Regions from separate parts of the Micromonospora sp. NPDC047707 genome, predicted to be linked through region 1. Evidence: riboswitches for the same ligand, from Rfam matches in the RefSeq annotation. Region 1 holds a riboswitch; the other holds the start of a gene.
The links. A riboswitch is a leader RNA that binds a small molecule or an ion and turns the genes downstream of it on or off. The one in region 1 is predicted to bind S-adenosylmethionine.
Positions count from the first base shown of each region.

Region 1 (4,595 bases):
CGACGTCGTACGGGGTGACGGCGATGCTCATGGGAGCGAGCGTGCGCCGAAAACGCGATCGGGGCCAGCGGTTTTCCGCCGGCCCCGATCGGACGTGGTCGGGAGGGACGATCGCACAACGCCTCCGGCGCTGGGTCGTAAGAACTTCGCAAAGTCTCCGGCGAAACGCCCTCCCGCACGGAGCATCTTGCGCCGCCCGGTTGCTGTCGTCAAGTCCTGGACGGCACGTTTCCTGCACTCAGTGCGAAAAGCCGATTACTGCGCGGATCGCCCGATCCCCCGTTCGGGTGATTCGCGCCCACGTCGGTGATCGGTCAGCCGAGGAGGCCGGCGTCGCGGGCGGCGCGGAGGGACGGCTTGATCCGGTGGGTGGGGCCGACCTGGCCGGCGACGGCGTCGAGTGTCTTCAGGCCCTCGCCGGTGTTGAAGACGACCGTCTCGGCGGCCGGGTCGAGGCGGCCGGACTCGACGAGCTTGCGCAGCACGGCCACGGTCACCCCGCCGGCCGTCTCGGCGAAGACGCCGGTGGTCCGGGCGAGCAGCTGGATGCCGGCGCGGATCTCGTCGTCGTCGACGTACTCCATCCAGCCCCCGGTGCGCCGGACCGCTTCGAGGGCGTACAGGCCGGCGGCCGGGTCGCCGATGTTCAGCGACTTCGCGATGCCGGTCGGCTTGACCGGGATGACGGTGTCGCTGCCGGCGTGCAGCGCGGTGGCGATCGGGTTGCAGCCGGCCGACTGCGCGCCGAACACCTTCCAGCCGCCGGCCGGAGCCTCCACCAGCCCGATCTCGACGAGTTCGCTGAACGCCTTGTCGATCTTCGTCAGCAGTTCGCCCGAGGCCATCGGGATCACCACCTGGGCGGGGATCCGCCAGCCGAGCTGCTCGGCCACCTCGTACCCGAGCGTCTTCGACCCCTCGGCGTAGTAGGGGCGCACGTTCACGTTGACGAAAGCCGTGTCCTCGAACTCGTCGGTCTCCACCAGCTCGCCGCAGAGCCGGTTCACGTCGTCGTACGACCCGTCGATGGCGACCAGGTCACCCCCGTACACGGCGGTGGTGATCACCTTGCCCTGCTCCAGGTCGCTGGGGATGAAGACCACCGACGGCGCGCCGGCGCGGGCCGCGTGCGCGGCGACCGAGTTGGCCAGGTTGCCGGTGGAGGCGCAGGCGAACCGGCTGAAGCCGAGCGCCCGCGCGGCGGTCAGCGCCACCGAGACCACCCGGTCCTTGAAGGAGTGCGTCGGGTTGGCGCTGTCGTCCTTGACCCACAGCGGCGCGGTGATGCCCAGCTCGGCGGCGAGGTGCGGCGCGGCCACCAGGGGGGTCAGCCCGGGGTCGAGGGTGACCCGGGTGGCCGGGTCCTGACCGGCGGGGAGCAGCGCGGCGTACCGCCAGATGTTCTGCGGGCCCGCCTCGATCTGCTCGCGGGTGACGGCGGCGAGGGCGGCGGCGTCGTAGTCGACCTCCAGCGGCCCGAAACACTCGTAGCAGGCGTGCTGGGCGGCGAGCGGGTAGCGGGCCGAACAGGCGCGGCAGACCAGGGCGCGGGCGGGGCCGGCGGCGGTGTCGATGCCGGAGGCGGCGAGCGTCGACGTCATGTCGAGATTCCTCTCATCTTTCCCCGCGTCGCGCTCTGCGGCGGGGACGGAATTGGCACCTGCCCCGCCGGTCGCTCTGCGGTGAGCGCGCGGGGTGGTTGCCGGGGCGTCGTCGGGCCGTATCCCTCAGCCCCTCTGGATGAGGTATGCAGTTGTGCCGCCGAGTCTAAGCATCGCCAGCCGGCTGTCCACCGCCCGTTCCCACGCTGTGGCCAGATGTGACCTACTCCGCAGGGACGAAGACCGCGGTTGGCGCGCTTTGGAGCTGATCCATCTGTGCGATCGGCCCCTCAGTCCCCCCGCTCCCGCACGTAGACACCGCGTCCCTGATGGCCCTCCACCAGGCCCTCGGCTCGCAGGATCAGCATCGCGGAGCGGATGACCTGCGTGGAAACCCCGTAATGGGCACACAGCTCGGAAATCGATGGCAACTTGTCCCCCGGCTTGAGGTCACCGGACCGGATGCGGTCCCGGATCTCGGTGGCGATGCGCTCGTAGTACGGCGTCACTGGCATGGTGGTGCTCCCTCGTCGGCACCACCATCTGACCACCGCTCGCTTATGACATCAAGTTCCTGGCATCACAGCTCTTGCTCTCCTGATACTAAGTATCATATGTTGACCGCGAGGCGGCCCTCGTCGGCAAACGGGACCGGCTCACCCCGGGTGGACGCCCGGGTTGCCGGGGCGGCACGGCCGGTCGCCCCGGCGCTCAAGAACGTCGGTCAACACCCACGAGCTGGCCCGGGGCGGGTGCCGGGCTCCGGACGGCAGCCAACCCGGGCGGTTGCCGTCCGCCCCCGCCCGCCTCGGCGCCCCGACCAGCGAAGAGGAGTGCGATGGACGCGCCACGCTGGATCATCCACCTGCCCACGACGCTGACCAGCCAGGACGCGGCGATCACGCTGGCCGAGGCGCTACGCGACTCGCTCGGGCACGTCACCGTCCTCGACTTCGGCGAGGCAACGCTGAGCGAGGAGGATCGCCAGTTTCTGCGTACCCGCGTCTGGTGCGACCACCGCCTGCCTGGCGGCACCCGTTGCCCCCGCCGCGCCGACCGTCCCGGCGACTGCCCGGCCGCCTGATTACGTATTCGACTCAGCTCCAAAGCATCCAGTCTGGCGGGCCCGCCTGCGTGGGTTACATCAGGGTCGCTGCCCACCCGAGGATGAGACCGAACTCCGCGAACCACGGGACAAGGGCGACCAGGGACGCGACAGCGAGGCCGACGACGGACACATGAAGTGCCGACCGGATCGAGACGGTCTGGTCCGATAAGCCTCCAGGGCCCAAGCGCCTCCCCGTGCCGGCTAGGACACGACGTCCTTGCGGGTGAAGCGCCAGAAGGCCAGGCCCCAGAAGAGGGTCGCGTAGCTGATCGCGGAGATACAGCCGCGCACCACGTCGTCGGTCTGCACGGGCGTCGACAGCAGTCCCAGCCAGGCGGTGCTGTAGTGCGTCGGCAGGAAGGTGCGCAGCACGCCGAGGGCGGTGATCTGGTCGAGGATGCTGGACAGGATCCACAGCAGCACCGCGCCGCCGACCGCGCCGAGCGCGGCGTCCGTCGACACCGACAGCAGGAACGCCAGGCCGGCCACCACGAGGAGTACGACCGCCAGGTACCCGAGCACCGCCAGCAGCCGCAGCAGCCCCTCGCCCGGCTCCAGCTGGGCGGCGACGGTGCTGCGCAGTGGCTCCCACCCGTAGCGCAGGGTGCCCAGCAGCAGGGCGGTGAAGGCGAGCAGCAGCAGGGCCAGGGCCGAGTACGCGAGCGCGACCAGCAGCTTCACCGCGAGCAGCCGGGCCCGGGGCACCGGCACGGCGAGCAGGTAGCGCAGGCTTCCCCAGCTCGCCTCGCTCGCCACGGTGTCACCGCAGAACAGCGCCACCACGACCACCAGCAGGAACGACGCCGAGACGAAGATGGTGAACAGGGTGAAGTTCAGCCCTCCGGTGGTGGCGAACTCGATCAGGCTGCCGAACTCGCCGCGCCCGTTGTCGTCGTCGTCGCCCGAGTCGAACTGGAACGCGATCAGGATGATCAGCGGCAGCAGCACCATGAAGCCGAGCGCGAGCTGCGTACGCCGCCGCGACGCCTGCCGCCGGAACTCGGCGACGAACGGCAGGGTGGCCGACGGACGGTAGCCCGCCGCGGCACCGGACGCCGCGCCGCCGGCACCACTTTTGGACGACGTACCGACCATCACCGGTCCCCGCTTCCCCGAGAGTTCTCGCCGACCAGAGCGAGGAACGCGTCCTCCAGGCGGCGCCGGGGCACCACCCGGTCCACCCCGATGCCGGCCCGGACCAGCTCGGCCACCACCTCGCTACGGGCGGTGCCGTTGGTGTCCACGACGAGCTGGCCGTCACCGTCGGGAAGCACCCGGACGCCCGCCAGGCGGTCCAGTACGGCCCGCGCGGCGTCCGGGTCGGTCACCTCGACGAGGACGCTCGGCGACTCGCCGACGATCTCCTCGACCGGACCGGACGCGACGATCCGGCCCTTGTTCACCACGACGGCGTGGGTGCAGGTCTGCTCCACCTCGGCGAGCAGGTGGCTGGAGACCAGCACCGCGCGCCCGCCGGTGGCGTACCGCTGGAGGACCCGGCGCATCTCGGCGATCTGCGGCGGATCGAGCCCGTCGGTCGGCTCGTCGAGGACCAGCAGCTCCGGCAGGCCGAGCATGGCCTGCGCGATGGCGAGCCGCTGCTTCATGCCGTGGCTGTACGTCTTGATCTTCCGGTGCACGGACGCGCCCAGCCCGGCGATCTCCAGCGCCTCGTCGAAGTGCGCGTCGTCCCAGGGCCGGCCGGTCGCCCGCCAGTACGCCTTCAGGTTGTCCAGGCCGGACAGGTGCGGCAGGAAGCCGGGCCCCTCGACCAGCGCGCCGATCCGGGACAGCACCGGCGAGCCGGGCACCAGCCGGTGCCCGAACACGTAGATCTCCCCGGCGGTGGGCTGGGTCAGCCCCATCAGCACCCGCAGGGTGGTGGT
Region 1 covers NZ_JBEYSU010000002.1:45,063-49,657, reverse strand. Annotated here, with positions in the region: gene AB0873_RS02440 (GNAT family N-acetyltransferase) at 1-31, opposite strand, end outside; gene thrC (threonine synthase) at 315-1,601, opposite strand; SAM riboswitch class I at 1,612-1,747, opposite strand; gene AB0873_RS02430 (winged helix-turn-helix domain-containing protein) at 1,892-2,116, opposite strand; gene AB0873_RS02425 (hypothetical protein) at 2,440-2,685, shown strand; gene AB0873_RS02420 (ABC transporter permease subunit) at 2,911-3,804, opposite strand; gene AB0873_RS02415 (alpha/beta fold hydrolase) at 3,804-4,595, opposite strand, start outside.

Region 2 (4,595 bases), on a different contig from region 1:
CGGCAGTCGAGCCGGAACCGCATGCTGCCCCGAACCATGCGGAGCAGCCGCACCAGCCGGTGCCGGTCGGTCGGCTGGTCTCCCGCCACCGGCATGAAGTCCACCAGCTCACCCACGCCGTCCGCGCTCATGAACCGGGTGATCAGGATCGCCGTGCCGGGCAGGTAGAGCTGCTTGCTCACGTAGTCGACGCCGTCCGGCACGATCTGGAAGTAGCCACCCCGGTGCCGGTCCAGCAGTCCGCCGAAGATGCTCGGCGAGTCGAACCGCGGGGCGCAGAACCAGTCGATCGTGCCGTCCATGCTCACCAGCGCCGCGGTCTGCAGGTCGCCGATCAGCCCGTGCGCCTCCACGGCAGGGTACGAGTCCACCCGACCTCCCCAGGTCCTTTCCGACCGCGCGACTACCCCCGACCTCGCCCGGCACACCTCGCATCGGGTCCGGGCACGGAAGCCGGCGCGAGCCGGTCCGGGCTCGGGCCAGCGGCCGGAGATTGGATCTCGCTCCGCCACCGCTGTCCGTCCCTACGATGGGTGCTCGACCGCCCCGAGGGAGGACGTCGGATGCCGGAGCCGTTCACCGACCTGTCCACGCCGCTGGTGGCCGACGCGTGCGTACGGCTGGGGTTGCCGCTGCGGGCCGCGCCCGCCGGGATCCGGCCGGTCGTCGCCGGCCAGCGCGTCGCGGGGCGGGTGCTGCCGGTCCGCCACCACGGAAGCGTGGACGTGTTCCTGGAGGCGTACACCCGGGCGGCGCCCGGTGAGGTGCTGGTGATCGACAACGCCGGGCGGACGGACGAGGCGTGCGTGGGTGACCTGGCGGTGCTGGAGGCCGCGGCGGCCGGGGTCGCCGGGCTGGTGGTGTGGGGCCTGCACCGCGACACCCCCGAGCTGGTGGAGATCGGCGTGCCGGTCTTCAGCTACGGCGCGCTGCCGCTGGGCCCGATGCGACTCGACGACCGGGGTCCCGAGACGCTGACCAGCGCCCGGGTCGGCCCGCACGTGGTCGACGGCGCGGACCTGGTGCTGGCGGACGACGACGGGGTGCTGTTCGTCCCGGCCGCCCGGGCCGAGGAGGTGTCCGCGACCGCCGAGCGGATCCGCCGCACCGAGCGCGTCCAGGCCCAGCGCATCCGGGCCGGCGAGACGCTGCGGGAGCAGACCGCCTTCGCGGAGTACCTGGCCCGCCGCGACGCCGACCCGGGGTACACGTTCCGGGCGCACCTGCGCCGGGTCGGCGGGGCCATCGAGGAGTGACGAATCCGCAGGCCCGGCGGCACGTGAGGGTGGTCATAACGGCTGGACGGCGGATCGTCACGCGCTGCTAGTCTCGGTCCAGGTCATGAGCGCCAGCGCGAAGCCCCGGCTTGCTGGCCGGCAACCCTCGTCCACGTAGGGGTGCCCCGGGTGAGGACCGGGCACCGGAGCGGGCTCCGGTGCAAGCGTGGCCTGGCACCCCAGGTCAGCACCGACCTGGAGGAGAGCCATGTCCGTCCGCACCGTCGCCCCGCCGGCCCTGACCCGGCGTCGTCACGTCGACATGATGCGGGTCTGCAGCGCCGCGTGTAGCTGAGCGCCCCACTCCCTCGCACCGAACCATCCCAGCGGTCCGCCCACCGGCGCACCGCCGGCGGCGCACGCCCGTGCCCGCCCGGACACCCCTCTCGGAGACACCTGTGCGATTCCTTCCTGCCCTGACCCGGGCCGCCGCCCTCGCCGTCGCCGCCGTCCTCGGCGCCGCCACCCTCGCCGCCTGCGGCGGTGACGACGCCACCGGCTCGGCGGACAACCCGTACGGCCTGCTCCAGCCCGGCGTGCTGCGGGCCGGCACGCTCACCGACGCACCGCCGAACGTCTACCTGAAGGACGGGACGTTCACCGGCTTCGACAACGACCTGCTGGTCGCGGCGGCCGACCGGATCGGCCTGAAGGTGGAGTTCGTCGGCACCGACTTCTCGGCGCTGCTCGCCCAGGTGGCGAACCGCAAGTTCGATGTTGGAAGCTCGTCGATCACCATCACCGAGGCGCGGAAGAGGACCGTCGACTTCGGTAACGGCTACGACTTCGGCTACTTCGGACTCGACGTGCCGGCCGGCTCCACCATCACCGGATTCGACCAGCTCGAAGGCAGGCGGGTGGTGGTCGTCCAGGGCACCGTGCAGGACGACTACGCCACCCGCGAGGGCCTCGACCCGGTGCGGGTGCCGGACTACAACGGCGCGATCAACCAGCTCAAGGCGGGCACCGCCGACGCCTGGATCGCCCCGGCGGAGATCGGCGACACGTCCGCCGCGGAGAGCAACGGCAAGATCAAGGTGGCGGCCAAGGAGCTCAGCCCGGCCCCGACCGCGTACGCGTTCGCCAAGGACAACGACAAGCTGCGCGCGGCCCTCGACAAGGCGCTCGACGAGGTCATCGCCGACGGCACCTGGAGCCGGCTGCAGCAGCAGTACTACCCCGGCCGACCGATCCCGCCGGACTTCAAGCCCGGCAGCGGCACGGTACCGGTCGGCTGACAAGGAAGGGCCCCTTGTTAACGCCTGGCGAGGTGAAGGGGCCCCTTCTTAACAGGAGAGAGCGAGCGGGGCGGTAGGAGAGGCGACTGATGGATCCGTTGAGCACCCTGTGGGAGACCTTCTTCGACTGGGACTCCATGCGCGAGGCGCTGCCCGAGATGCTGACCGTCGGGCTGCCCAACACGCTGGTCCTGGCGGTCTCCGCCGCCCTGCTCGGCTCGCTGCTGGGCATGCTGCTGGCGGTCGCGGGCATCTCGCGTACCCGATGGTTGCGCTGGCCGGCCCGCGTCTACACCGACGTCTTCCGCGGCCTGCCGGCGGCGGCGACGATCCTCCTGATCGGCGTCGGGCTGGCGCCACTGGGGATGGAGGTGTGGGGCCCGAACCCGTACCCGCTCGGCATCCTGGCGCTGTCGCTGATCGCGGCGGCGTACATCGGGGAGATCTTCCGGTCCGGCATCCAGTCGGTGGAGGCCGCCCAACTGGACGCCGCCCGGGCCCTCGGCTTCTCGTGGGCCGAGGCGATGCGGGTGGTGATCATCCCGCAGGGCGTCCGCCGCGTGCTGCCCGCGTGGGTCAACCAGCTCATCGCGCTGATCAAGGACTCCAGCCTGGTGTACTTCCTCGGCCTGCTGGCCAGCCAGCGGGAGCTGTTCCGGATCGGGCAGGACCACGCGGCGAACACCGGCAACCAGTCTGCGCTGCTGCTGGCCGGCCTGTTCTACCTGGCGCTGACCGTGCCGTTGACCCATGCCGTCAACTGGATCGACCGGCGGCTGCGGCACGGGCGTCCGGCCGGCCCACCCGGTGACGAGGACGGCGACCTGACGCCCGCCGGCGCGGTGGAGGGGAGCCCCCGATGAGTACGTCGGTCAGTGTGAGCCTCCGCGACGTGCACCTCGCGTTCGGCGCGAACCGCGTGCTGCGCGGCGTCGACCTGGACGTCCCGCGCGGGGCGACCGCCTGCGTGATCGGCCCGTCGGGCTCCGGCAAGTCCACGTTGCTGCGGACGGTCAACCGGCTGATCGAGCCGGACCGCGGTGACGTGCTCCTCGACGGCCGCAGCGTCCTGGGCGACGACCCGGACCGGTTGCGGCAGCGGGTCGGCATGGTGTTCCAGCAGTTCAACCTGTTCCCGCACATGAGCGTGCTGCGCAACGTCACCCTCGCGCTCCGGCGGATCCGGAAGCTGTCCGAGGACGAGGCCGTCGCGGTGGCCCGGCACGAGTTGGACCGGGTCGGCCTCGCCGCCAAGGCGGACGCGCGGCCGGCACAGCTCTCCGGCGGGCAGCAGCAGCGGGTCGCCATCGCCCGCGCGCTGGCGTTGCAGCCGCAGGTGATGCTCTTCGACGAGGCGACGTCGGCGTTGGACCCCGAGCTGGTCAAGGGCGTGCTGTCGCTGATGGCGGAGTTGTCCGCGGGGGGCATGACGATGGTGGTGGTCACGCACGAGATGGGCTTCGCCCGGGAGGTGGCCGACACGGTCGCCTTCATGGACCGGGGCGTGGTGCTGGAGGCGGGTGCGCCAGCCGCGGTGTTCGACTCCGCCCGGCATCCGCGCCTGCGCCGGTTCCTCTCCCAGGTCCTCTGACGAGGGTCCGATCGGCACAGGCCCTAGCGCTGCCGGCGTCCTGGCAATATTCTCCACCTCACGCCCGGCCTTTGGAGCTGGTTTTCACGCGGCTCACTCCCACCCCCGCGTGCCGGGCGCGGAGGAGATGCCATGCACGTCGAGCAGAGCGAACTGGACCGACGCACGCTGCTGCGGGCCGGCCTCGGCGCCGCCACCGTGGCGGTCGTCGGCAGTGAACTCGCCTTCCCGGCCACCGCCCACGCCGACCCGGGCGCCGACCTGGACTGGATCTACAGCTGCGACGAGTGGGGCGCGCGGCCACCCAAGGACCCCCTGGTGGTCAGCGCGATCCCGACCAACAAGATCATCGTGCACCACATGGCGTTCCCGAACGTCACCGACTACAGCGAGGCGCAGGCCATCAAGCTGGCCCGCGACTGCCAGAACCTGCACATCGACGGCAACGGCTGGTCCGACACCGGCCAGCACTTCACCGTCAGCCGCGGC
Region 2 covers NZ_JBEYSU010000021.1:16,259-20,853, forward strand. Annotated here, with positions in the region: gene AB0873_RS21305 (glycoside hydrolase family 15 protein) at 1-371, opposite strand, end outside; gene AB0873_RS21310 (RraA family protein) at 564-1,256, shown strand; SAM riboswitch class IV at 1,338-1,450, shown strand; gene AB0873_RS21315 (ABC transporter substrate-binding protein) at 1,676-2,515, shown strand; gene AB0873_RS21320 (amino acid ABC transporter permease) at 2,605-3,378, shown strand; gene AB0873_RS21325 (amino acid ABC transporter ATP-binding protein) at 3,375-4,106, shown strand; gene AB0873_RS21330 (N-acetylmuramoyl-L-alanine amidase) at 4,239-4,595, shown strand, end outside.
Region 2: linked by a shared signal. The riboswitch ahead of AB0873_RS21315 (ABC transporter substrate-binding protein) and the one ahead of thrC (threonine synthase) in region 1 are both predicted to bind S-adenosylmethionine.